Regions from separate parts of the Nocardia sp. CA-135953 genome, predicted to be linked through region 2. Evidence: riboswitches for the same ligand, from Rfam matches in the RefSeq annotation. Region 2 holds a riboswitch; the other holds the start of a gene.
What was found. Region 2 has a riboswitch for S-adenosylmethionine ahead of metX (homoserine O-acetyltransferase MetX). Riboswitches for the same ligand answer to the same signal wherever they lie in the genome.
Positions count from the first base shown of each region.

Region 1: it holds a riboswitch for S-adenosylmethionine, as region 2 does, so the genes downstream of both, ACQPXH_RS03595 (rhodanese-like domain-containing protein) here and metX (homoserine O-acetyltransferase MetX) in region 2, are expected to answer to the same signal.

Region 1 is NZ_CP192082.1:765,351-771,302, reverse strand. It holds gene ACQPXH_RS03610 (amidohydrolase family protein) at 1-275, opposite strand, end outside; gene ACQPXH_RS03605 (FAD-dependent oxidoreductase) at 400-1,863, opposite strand; gene ACQPXH_RS03600 (Rv0361 family membrane protein) at 2,169-2,624, shown strand; SAM riboswitch class IV at 2,690-2,806, shown strand; gene ACQPXH_RS03595 (rhodanese-like domain-containing protein) at 2,821-3,237, shown strand; gene ACQPXH_RS03590 (O-succinylhomoserine sulfhydrylase) at 3,234-4,448, shown strand; gene ACQPXH_RS03585 (hypothetical protein) at 4,569-5,225, opposite strand; gene ACQPXH_RS03580 (hypothetical protein) at 5,395-5,952, opposite strand, start outside.
Region 2 is NZ_CP192082.1:6,278,436-6,284,387, reverse strand. It holds gene ACQPXH_RS28915 (tRNA (cytidine(34)-2'-O)-methyltransferase) at 1-298, opposite strand, end outside; gene ACQPXH_RS28910 (DUF3017 domain-containing protein) at 688-933, shown strand; gene ACQPXH_RS28905 (hypothetical protein) at 946-1,485, opposite strand; gene ACQPXH_RS28900 (hypothetical protein) at 1,714-2,121, shown strand; gene metX (homoserine O-acetyltransferase MetX) at 2,127-3,239, opposite strand; SAM riboswitch class IV at 3,609-3,719, opposite strand; gene ACQPXH_RS28890 (TetR family transcriptional regulator) at 3,763-4,506, opposite strand; gene ACQPXH_RS28885 (MFS transporter) at 4,639-5,952, shown strand, end outside.

The DNA of each region.
Region 1 (5,952 bases), 1.8 Mb from region 2:
ACACCGATTCGGTCGAGTTCGTTGATCTCTTCGTCGGTGGCGTCGGGGTCCAGCGCGGTGACGCCGACCCACCCTTCGCCGAGCTCGGCCAGCGCCGCTTTCAGATAGGTCTGATCGGTGCCTTGGAAGGATCCGCTGACCACGGCGCCGCCGCTGACATCGAAGCGCGACATACGCTTTCGATAATCGGCGATGGTGAACGGGTCGGGCAGGTAGCCCTCGTTCTCGGCCAGCGGGAACCGCGGGTCGAAGATGTGGAGATGGGCATCGAACACTTGTACAGAATGCCTCAGAGACGGAATTTCCGCTGCGGCAGACCCGACAGATTTTGTGCTGCCGCAGCCGTGTCGGATTGTCGAGAACCACAGGAGGTGACTGTCACCCCCTGTGGCGTTCGCACTAGACCTTGTGCGGCTCGCTGGCGCGCAGCATGTCCTCGCGCTCGACGACCTTGACGCGCTCACGGCCCTCCGGCTCGCCGAGGGCGCGTTCGTGCGCGTCGAGGCGGTACCAGCCCTGCCAGGTGGTGAACGGGATGCCCTTGTTCTCGAGGAATTCGGTGACCGCATCCAGTTCCGGCTTCGCGGCCGGGGTGAAGTTCACGCTGTCGTCGAGCAGGCAGGCAACGGTCTCGTTGGCATCGCCCTTGGTGTGGCCGATGAGGCCGACCGGACCGCGCTTGATCCAGCCGGTGACGTAGGTGGCGGGCAGATAGCGATCCGCACCGTCGGCGTCCTCGTCGACCAGGACGCGTCCGGCCTCGTTCGGAACGACACCGGCCTGATCGTCGAACGGCAGGTTGGTCAGGTTCTGCGACAGATAGCCCACGGCGCGGTAGACGGCCTGGACGTCCCAGTCCTTGAACACGCCGGTGCCCTTGACATTGCCGGTGCCGTCGAGCTGGGTGCGCTCGGTGCGCAGGCCCGCGACCTTGCCGTCCTCGCCGAGGATTTCGGCCGGGGATTCGAAGAAGTGCAGGAACAGCTTGTGCGGGCGGTTGCCGACATCGCGGATGGCCCACTGCTCGAGGGTGTTGGCGATCATGTCGACCTGCTTGGAGTGGCGGCGCGCGGCCTCGGAGCCCTCGTCGTAGTCGATGTCCTCGGGATCGACGATGACCTCGATGGTCGGGGAATGGTCGAGTTCGCGCAGCTCGAGCGGGGTGAACTTGGCCTGCGCCGGGCCGCGGCGGCCGAAGACGTGCACCTCGACGGCCTTATTGGCCTGGAGACCGCTGTAGACGTTCGGCGGGATCTCGGTCGGCAGCAGCTCGTCGCCGGTCTTTGCCAGCACGCGCGCCACGTCGAGTGCGACATTGCCGACACCGAGGACCGCGACCTTCTCCGCCTCCAGCGGCCAGGTGCGCGGCACGTCCGGATGGCCGTCGTACCAGGAGACGAAGTCCGCGGCGCCGTAGCTGCCGTCCAGGTCGATGCCGGGGACGGGCAGCGCGCGGTCGGCGTTGGCGCCGGTGGAGAAGATCACCGCGTCATAGAACGTGCGCAGATCGTCGAGGGTGATGTCGGTGCCGTAGTCGATATTGCCGAGCAGGCGGACCTGCGGCTTGTCCAGCACCTTGTGCAGGGCGGTGATAATGCCCTTGATGCGCGGATGGTCCGGCGCGACGCCGTAGCGGATCAACCCGAACGGCGCGGGCATGCGCTCGTACAGGTCGATACTCACCTCGGCATCGGACTTCATCAACGCGTCGGCGGCGTAGATTCCGGCCGGTCCCGCGCCCACGATCGCGATGCGAAGCGGGCGAGGCCCCGCGGTGTGCGCGTCAGGCCCGGAGGAGGCAGCTTGCGTAACAACGGAGGGCCCGTGCGCTCCGCTAGTCGACTCAGCACTCTGTTCGGTCATCTTTTACGCGCACCCTTATGGTCGAAACAATTAACGGCGTCAGTCTTAGCTTAGGCTAACTTGACGCACCCTCTCGGTCGCATCTGCTGATGCGAACAGGCGGCCATCTCGGCTATGAAGCCGCGCCGCAATCCCGCGATTCTATCGGTGGCACAGCGCGCACCCTGCGGCGGTGCGTACACCGGGTGTTCGCTGCCCGGCCCACCTACCGTGACTACCCGCTCTGGGCACATCTATCAAATCCGCGCGACGCAGGTTCCGGGGCCGAATGCCGGATACCGCCGTCCACCAGGGATGATCGACCCATGACAGAGCAGCAGGGCACCGATGAAGAACCGGTAATCGAGGTCGATCAGACCGATCGTCGCTCCATCGCGCCGTTCATCGCGGCGGCCGTATTCGCCGCTGTCGTGCTGGTCGCGATCGTGCTCGGTGCGGTGCTTTCGCCCGCTGAGAAAAATGTCACAGAATCGGACAAGATCGCGGCCGCGGTGCAGCGCTACGCGGAGGCCCGCGCCACCACCGACAACACACCGCCGCCGGGCGTGGCCTGTCCGGACTTCGACGAGAGCAAGACGCCGCTCGCTGGTCAGTTCGGCGGGGCCGCGGCCGGAAAGTCGATCAAGGTCACCAAGATTGAGAATGCGATGGTCGACGGCGATAACGCCAAGGCGACGGTGACCATCGCGGTCGAGGGCCGGGAGACCCCGGCAACCTGGAATCTGACCCGCTCGCAAGACCGATGGATCGTCTGCCGTTGATTCCCTGTGCGCGGTGCGAACTGGGGTTTGACATGGCGCCCCCTACCCAGGCAATCTCATTTTCGGGTCATGAGTACCAGCGCCAAGCCCCGGCTCGCTGGTCGGCAACCCTCCTCCGCGGTGGGGTGCTCCGGGTGACGACCTGGCCGCGCACCGAAACCCAGGTGCGGCAAGCGTGGATTCACAGGAGGATCGCATGACATATGCCGGTGACATCACCCCACAGCAGGCGTGGGAGTTGTTGCAGGACAACCCCGAAGCTGTCTTGGTAGACGTGCGCACCGAGGCCGAATGGCGTTTCGTCGGTGTGCCGGATACGACCTCGATCGAACGGCCGACGGTGCTGATCGAATGGGTGGACAGCAACGGCGCCCGCAACGGTGAGTTCGTCGAGCAGCTGACCAAGGCGCTGGCGGGGCGCGATCCGGCTGCGCCCGTCGTCTTCCTCTGTCGCTCCGGACAGCGTTCCATCGGTGCGGCGGTCGCCGCGACCGGGGCAGGCATCGCCCCGTCGTTCAATGTGCTGGAGGGCTTCGAAGGCCCGATCGATGAGCTCGGACATCGCGGTGGCTCCGGCTGGCGCGCCATCGGCCTGCCCTGGCGGCAGTCATGATCACCGGCGGTTCGTTCGACAAGCCGCTGCCCGAAGGCGTCGGTCCCGCGACGCTCGGCGTGCGAGGTGGCCTGCGTCGCTCGGGATTCGAGGAAACCGCGGAGGCGCTGTACCTGTCCTCCGGTTTCGTCTATGAGAGCGCCGAGGCGGCCGAGGCCGCGTTCACCGGCGATATCGAGCATTTCGTCTACTCCCGCTACGGCAACCCGACGGTCGCCATGTTCGAGGAGCGGCTGCGTCTGATCGACGGCGCCGAAGCGTGTTTCGCTACCGCGAGCGGCATGTCGGCCGTATTCACCTCGCTCGGTGCGCTTTTGGGGGCGGGCGATCGACTTGTCGCCGCGCGCAGCCTGTTCGGCTCGTGCTTCGTGGTCTGCAACGAGATTCTGCCGCGCTGGGGTGTGGAGACGGTCTTCGTCGACGGCGATGATCTGGATCAGTGGGAGCAGGCGCTTTCGGTGCCGACCCAGGCCGTGTTCTTCGAGACACCGGCCAATCCGATGCAGACCCTGGTCGACGTGCGCCGGGTGACCGAACTCGCGCATGCCGCGGGCGCGAAAGTGGTGCTGGACAACGTCTTCGCCACGCCGCTGCTGCAGCGCGGTTTCGAACTCGGTGCGGATGTGCTGGTGTATTCGGGCACCAAGCACATCGATGGTCAGGGTCGGGTGCTCGGTGGTGCGATCCTCGGCGCCGAGGACTACATCGATGGTCCGGTGAAAAACCTTATGCGCCATACCGGTCCGGCGCTGAGCCCGTTCAACGCATGGACTCTGCTCAAGGGTTTGGAGACGATGCCGCTGCGCGTGCGTCACTCGACCGAATCCGCGCTGCGCATCGCCCGCTTCCTCGAGGGCAACAAATCCGTCTCGTGGGTGCGCTATCCGTACCTGGAATCGCATCCGCAGTACGACCTGGCGACCAGCCAGATGAGTGGCGGCGGCACCGTGGTCACCTTCGAACTGAACGCGCCGGAGGCCGAGGCCAAGAAGCGGGCCTTCGAGGTCCTCAACCGCCTGCGCATCATCGATGTCTCCAACAACCTCGGCGATTCCAAAACCCTCATCACCCACCCCGCCACCACAACCCACCGCGCCATGGGCCCCGAAGGCCGCGCCACCATCGGCCTGTCCGACGGTGTCGTCCGCATCTCGGTTGGGCTGGAGGATGTCGAGGATTTGCTGAGCGATCTGGACCATGCGCTGAGCTAGACGGTACGCGGCCGTGCTGTCGGTGACGCCGGTGTGGAGTCGGCTGGCCGGTGGGTGGTTTCCGGCCGGCCGCCGAGATCGGGGATGCGGCGCGCTCTTTCGCGCCGCATTTCTGATTACCTAATTCGCAGGTTTCAGAGAGTTCTGCGCCCACTTGGTCGTACCGTCGGGCGCGTTGAGCGTGTCGATCAGCTCCACGGCCGAAAGCATCAGGACCGGTCCCCCGGCAACGATTGTCCCCAGAATGCCGCCGATCCCCGCACCGGCGATCGCGGCAGGTATGCAGCCGACCGCGAACAGCGGCAAACCCACAATGCAGCCGGTAACGCCCCCGGCGACCAGGCCGATCACGGTGCCGACGAATGTGCCGAGCGTGGCGGCGAGCCCCAATCGGGTCGAGAACTCCGCCATCGCAGCCTGGTTCTCGACGGGCGATGCGACCGGCGTGGCGGCGGGTCGCAGCTCACCGGGCGTCAACCGCAGCTCCTTCGCGTCTTTGCCGAGAGCGGAGTCGACTGTGAGCACCTTGTCGCCCACCGTGATTCGCGTTGGCACGACCAGCACGGGTGCGCCGCTCTCATCGCGAATCGTGAACGAGCTGTGCTCGTGGTCGAGTACGAAGGTCCCGCCCGATAGCGTGGTTGTCACGACACGTTCCACCGAGGTGACCTTGTACTCGATGTCATGTTCGGCGGACGCTTCCGCGTGGGCGGTTACCGGCACGATTGCTGCAACGCATGCGATACCGATCGCCGCGATGCGCGAGGTTTCGATCACGAAATGTCCTTCTCTATTTCATGGATCAGGCATGCGAGACGTGCCCGCGCAGCCCGATCGTCGTTTCATTGCAGGGCATTCCGGTCCCGAGCCAATTGGGTTCGGTACCGAAGAGGTTGGGAAAAGCCTCGATCAGCTCGAAACGGGGGATGGCATCGATGTAGGCGCGTCAGTCGCCATCGTGCCCATCCGAGAAGTAGCTGGGGACGCACGCGCGATCGAGCCGGGCGGGATACGGGTCGCCCAATCGGACCGGCAGGTGGCCCTTCCGGTATGCGCGGTCCACGTGGTTCTGCGATAGCGGTTCGGAACCGAGTGCTCGGAATTCCCACCGCGTTTCGGTGGAATCCGGTTGCCAACCGTCCGGATCGATCGCGTATACCCGCTGGACCAGTCGGTCGACGACAACGATGGCGTAATGGGCGTTGCGTCTCGCGGCGCTGCTCACCCGCCACCATCGCCGATCTCGCTCGTAGAGCGCGTCGGGAGACCGGATGGCAGACGGCCCGGCATCCGGCCACGGCTGCGAGATGATGAGCGCAATACGTTCACCGACCGCGGTGAGGGTGCCCCAGCGCTGATAGGTATGCGCCCGGTCCAGGCCCGTGACGGAGGCGACGTCGCCCAGCCCCGCCGTATGGTCGAGGGCGGCGGCGGCAGCTTCCAACATCCCGGCGTCGATCTCGTTCGCGAGCACACTGTGCACTCGCAACAGGGCTAGTTGGAA
Region 2 (5,952 bases):
CGAACAGCAGCACGTCACCCTCGCGGTACGCCATATCGGTATAGCGGGTGCTCGCCTGGGTCGTGAATGCGAACACGCGCTCGGGCCGCACCGCATCCCACGCCGCCGCGAGGTTCTTGTGCACCGTCACCGAGGCCAGATCGTGGTAATCCAATCCGGCCCGCCGCAACTTCGCCTCCGAAAGGTCGAACCCCAACGGCTCGACCAGATGCAGTTCACACCCGGTCCCCGCGACAAGTCGAATCGCATTGCCGGTATTTCCGGGAATCGCGGGCTCGTGAAACATCAAACGGAACACCTGTGCAGTCAACCAGGTCGCTCCGGCTAGCCCGGAACGACATCGGGCAGGTCCTGCGCGCCCGTCACGAGTTTCAGTTCGTCGACGGATTCTCGGATGAGGTGCGACAGGGTGCGCTCGCCGTCGACCCAGCCCTTCTCTTGAAACTACGCCGCGTAGTAGTTGGAGGCAATGCCTGATCGGGTGTGCCGCCGAGCGGCGAAATCTGTTGCGGAGCAGTAGCCCTGCCTCGAGGCTCGGCGTGTGAGAGCGCGGCCGTGTCGCGCTGGTGTGAGTGGCCGCATGTCATCTGCAAGAATCGGGGCGTGACCGACGTTGACTCGTCTGCCGCCGAACGGCAGTCCGACCGGACCAGCCCGGGTGCGCAGTTCCTGCGCTGCCACCTGCCCATGCTGGTCGTGACGGCGGTCATTCTGCTCGCGGTCGTCTTCGTGGCCTGGGATCGCTGGCGTCGCGGCGCGCTGTTCTTCGGCGGTGCGGCCCTGCTCGCGGCCGCCTTCCGGCTCTGCCTGCCGACAGCCCGGGTCGGACTGCTCGCCGTGCGCAGCAAGCCGTTCGATGTCGCCGCACTGAGCCTGCTCGGCAGCGCCATCGTCTTCATCGCCGCGACGATCAATACGCTCGGCGTCGGCTGAGGCCGCCCCGCGTCAGTTGTGGCAAGTGTCCCGGTCGTTGTAGAGCATGATCTGGGTGACCTTGGCATCGGCGGGCATATTTCGGTAGATGCCGAGGAAGCCGTAGTGCGCTGATTGGTCGGGGACCGTGGCGGAACTCCAGTTGTAGCCGATCTCGAGCGTGGGATAAGCCGCGCGCACTTCGTCGACGGTGGAACCGACGGCGATGCCTTCGGGTGTGCGTACCGGAAGTTTGCCGGGCATGATCGCGACTATTTCGCCCTTGTTGGTGAAGCCCTGCCAACCCGCTCGTGCGCTGTAGCGACCGCAGCCGGGCGGATCGTCGGTGTTGTCGAAGGCCGCGATTTCACCAGTGGCCTCGGCCTCGCTCCGGCTCATCCCGAGCCGCAGTTTGCCGAAGCCGAGCGGGCCCAGGACGGTCGGCGCCGATGGCAGGGTGGTCGTCGACGCCGCGGCCCGGGTCGTCTCGGTCGGCTCGTCCGAGCACGCCGTAGTGCCGATCAGCATCGCGCCGAGCAGCGCGAATATCGGTACGGCACGATGAATACGCATGGTCTACCCCCGATGTCGTCCATGAACCGGAATGCCCGCCACACTGAGATGGGTGCGATGTCGGCCAGTCTGCACATCGGCGACTCCCCGAGTCAAGGCGACGTCCATCGGCCGACGTCAACCTTATGCGCCACGTTCGGAGCTCGGTGTCGACTGAGGCGCAACAACTTTCGTCGGCATCCGCTGACCCGGCCACCGACGCGGCAGCGTTCGATCGAGCGCAGTCGAATGGTGGCCCACTTTATCCTGCGGAGCCGCCGGTTCACTCGTGCCGAGGTGCGGCGTCGGCTCCGGCTCGATGAGCATCGCTCGGAATCAATCGCATCGAAGCCGTGCGTCAGCCGACCTCGGCTACCGTGCGCCGACCCCGGCGAATACCGCGCGGCACTCGCCGATTCCCGTACCGGTATCTTCACCCAGGCCGAATCCCTGGTCGGCATGGGCATCGCACTCGATCCGCGTTGGGCGGGAATGGATTCCGCACTACTTACCAATGCGGTGCTGAGCGTTGCCGAAATGCTCGGCAGGCTTGCGGTCAGCGGGCCGGACGAGTATTCGCGCGAGCGATTGGAAGGCTTCGTCCACTCCATCGTCCAACTGCTCGTCGGCGCTCCCGCCGCACAGTCGAAGGAATGATGGGTTCAGCTGTTGCGACCGACTCGCGCCAGTCGCATTGTCTCGGTGAGCAATTTGGACACGGCGGCGGCTTCGGTGAGAAAGCCGTCGTGGCCGTCGCGGGAGTGCACGATCTCCAGGCCCTCGCAGCCCGGCAGCCCGTCGGCCAGTTCCTGTTGAGTTCGCAACGGGTACAAGCGATCCGAGTCGACGCCGCCGACCACGCACGGTACCGGGGTGGTGGCGAGGGCGGCCGCGATGCCGCCGCGCCCGCGGCCGATATCGTGTCGGTTCATCGCCTCGGTCAGTAGCACGTAGGTGGCGGGATCGAAACGGCTGCAAAGCTTTTCGGCCTGGTGGTCCAGATAGCTCTGTACCGCATAGCGGCCGCCGTCGCGCGGGTCCTCGTCGCCCTGCGCATTGTTCTCGAAGCGGTGATCGAGTTCGCCCTCGGTGCGGTAGGTCAGGTGCGCGATGCGGCGGGCGATGCCCATGCCGGTCGTCGGGACGCGATCGGTGTCGTGGTAGTCGCCGCCCCGCCAGTCCGGATCGGCCTTGATGGCGGCGATTTGCGTTGTCTGCGTGCCGATCTGGTCGGCGGTGGCGCGTGCGCCGACGGCGAGTACCAGTGCGGAACCGACCCGTTCCGGCGCGCCGACCATCCACTCCAGCACCCGCATGCCGCCCATCGAACCGCCGACGGCGGCGGCCAGGCGTTCGATGCCGAGCAGATCGAGCAGCGCCGCTTCCGCGGTCACCTGATCCCGGATCGAGATCTCCGGAAACCTTGCACCCCAAGGCTTTCCGTCCGGCGCGAGCGTCGAGGGGCCGGTGCTGCCCTTGCAGCCGCCGAGCACATTCGTCGCGATGACGCACCATTCGTCGGTATCCACCGGTGCGCCCGGCCCGACCATGCCGTCCCACCAGCCGGGCAGCGGATGGATATCGTCGGGCACCCCGACGACATGCGAATCGCCGGTCAGCGCGTGCTCGACGAGCACCACGTTGTCCAGTGCGGGGGAGAGTTCACCCCAGCGCTGCACGGCCAGATGAACGTCCGGGATGACTGCGCCGCTCTCCAGTCGCACGTCCCCGATGGCGATGATGCCGAGCCTCCCGTCCGGCGGCGGCAGGGCCACCGCGGACGAACGCGCGGTACTCGGGTCGGTCACGGTCACGACTCCGCCTCGCCAGCGCTCGGCTCCGTCGCGACCGAGGGTGCTGTGTTGATGGTTCGCTCGCTCACGGTTGATGGTTCGCTCGCTCACGTCGTCGCCGCCGTGAAAACAGCCCGCTGCGGACAATGCGTTGCCGATGCCGGGGGAATCACGAGGGAACGCACATCCTCGATGCTAACTACCCGACTGAACCGGGCCGTGGTCCGGTAGACCGGGAGTGCGGCCGCGGACGCGATGGGGTCACTCATGTCGTGCTCCAAAGGGTTGTTCGCCAGCAGGTCTTATCGTGATCTGGGTAACGGACAACAACTCATCGGAAATACCTCCTGAAGTGCGCGCTTGCTCTCGACCATCGAGAGCCCGGTCATCACCCGGAGCACCCCACCGCTGCTGGAGGGTTGCCGTCCAGCAAGCCGGGGCTTCGCGCTGGCACTCATGACCTGACGGACATGGTAACCGGCGCGCGGTCGGCGACTGAAATCCGTTATCGGTTGTCCGCCGGTTCGGTCGCGGGCTGCCCTGTGCATACACGCATGAACTCGTCGAACGACGTGGTGAATCCGCCGCGGGCCGCCGCGGCGGCCGCGGCGGTGTCTTCCTCGTCGAAGATCGAGTTCTGGCACTCCATGCTGAGGTGGCCGATCAGCTGCCAGGCGCCGATGACCAGTTGCACCGGCAGCGCATCGGGCTGGGTGCCGAGTCGCTCGGCGATCGCGTCGGCGATCGCGGTGTTCTTGTCGTCGGCCAGTTCCATGCTCTGCGCACTGACCGTCGGACTGCTGCGCAGGATCCGCTGCATCTGCTGGAAGCGCCGGAACGACAGCGGTCCCTCGGTATTCACCGCGGCCTGGTCGACGACAAGCAAAAAGGCCTCGCGCAGCGATTGCAGCTCATTGCCGGTGACCGGGAGTCCACGCAGGCATTCGGCGATCGCGAGTCCGAAGTCCTTGACCGGCCCGAGGACGATGGCCTCTTTGCTGTCGAAATACCGATTGATCGTGCGCGGGGACACATCCGCACGGTCCGCGATCTGTTCGACCGTGGTCGCGTCGAATCCCTGTGCGTCGCACAGGTCGAGCGCCACCTCGATGATGCGCAACCGGGTCTGCTGCTTCTTGCGCTCGCGCAACCCCGGACCGCCGGACGCACTGGGCCCTGGGTTCGCTGGGGCGCGCACAGCGTCCTCGGCTGTGGCGCTCGCGCCGATCGGCGTCGATGACTCGAGCATGGACTCATGTTAGCGCAATCGGATTCATTCGTGTCCTTAGCAGCCAAATGTCGTAGTACGACATTTTTCTATTGACGACAAATGTCTGCCAATGACAGGATGGCTACACGAACTTCGGACGAGGAGACCAAGGTGAGCGAGACTGCGACAGCGGTGGAAGTTCTGGAGAAGCAAACGAGTTCGGCACGCTGGCTGGCCCTGGGGGTGATCGCATTGGCCCAGCTCATGGTGGTTCTCGACGCCACCATCGTGACCATCTCGCTGCCCTTCGCCCAGCGGGATCTCGACATCAGCGACGGCAATCGGCAGTGGATGCTGACCGCCTACACGCTGATCTTCGGCGGCCTGCTGCTGCTCGGCGGACGGCTGGCCGACTACCTCGGGCGGCGGCGGATCTTCATCGTCGGCCTGGTCGGCTTCGCCGGTGCGTCCGCGGTGGCGGGTCTGGCGCAGAACGCTGCGGAGCTGTTCGCCGGACGGGCGCTGCAGGGTGCGTTCGCGGCGCTGCTCGCGCCCGCGGCACTGTCACTGCTCTCGGTGACCTTCACCGAGGCCAAGGAGCGCGCGACCGCGTTCGGCGTCTTCGCCGGTATCTCCGCGGGTGGTGCGGCACTCGGCCTGATCGCGGGTGGCGCGCTGACGGAATACGCCTCCTGGCGCTGGTGCCTGCTGGTGAACACCCCGATCGCACTGCTCGCGCTGCTCGGCGCGCTGGCCTTCGTGGTGAAGGATGTGCCGACACCGCGCACCGGCGGCTATGACGTGCCCGGCGCCGTCACCGTGACGGTCGGTCTGATCGCCATCGTGTACGGATTCAGCCGCGCCGCCGAGGACGGCTGGCTGGCCGGCAGCACCCTCGGGCTGCTCGTCATCGGTGTCGCCCTGCTGATCGCCTTCGTCGCCATCGAGCGTCGATCGTCGAATCCGCTACTGCCGCTGCATATTCCGGGTGAGATCAACCGCGGTGGCGCCTTCCTGGCGGCGTTGCTGATCCCGATCGCGATGTTCGCGATGTTCCTGTTCCTGAGCTACTACTTTCAGATCACCCTCGGCTACTCGTCGCTGAAGGCCGGTTTCGCCTTCCTGCCGTTCCCGGTGGGCATCGCGATCTCCGCCGGTATCACCAGCGCGCTGCTGCCGAAGCTGGGCCCGCGCCCGCTGATGGTGGCCGGGGCCGTGCTCGGCGTGCTCGGTCTGGTGTGGCTGGCGCAGCTGAGCTATGGCGACAGCTACGCGGTCGGCGTGCTGCCCGGGCAGCTGCTGATCGCGCTCGGTATGGGCCCGCTATTCGTCGGGATGCAGACCGTCGCGCTGCATCAGGTCGAGGAGGAGGACTCGGGTGTGGCCAGTGCGCTGTTGAATGCGGCACAGCAGGTCGGCGGCGCGGTCGGTACCGCACTGCTCACCACCATCTCGGTGCAGACGGCCAAGACCTTCGCGCAGAAC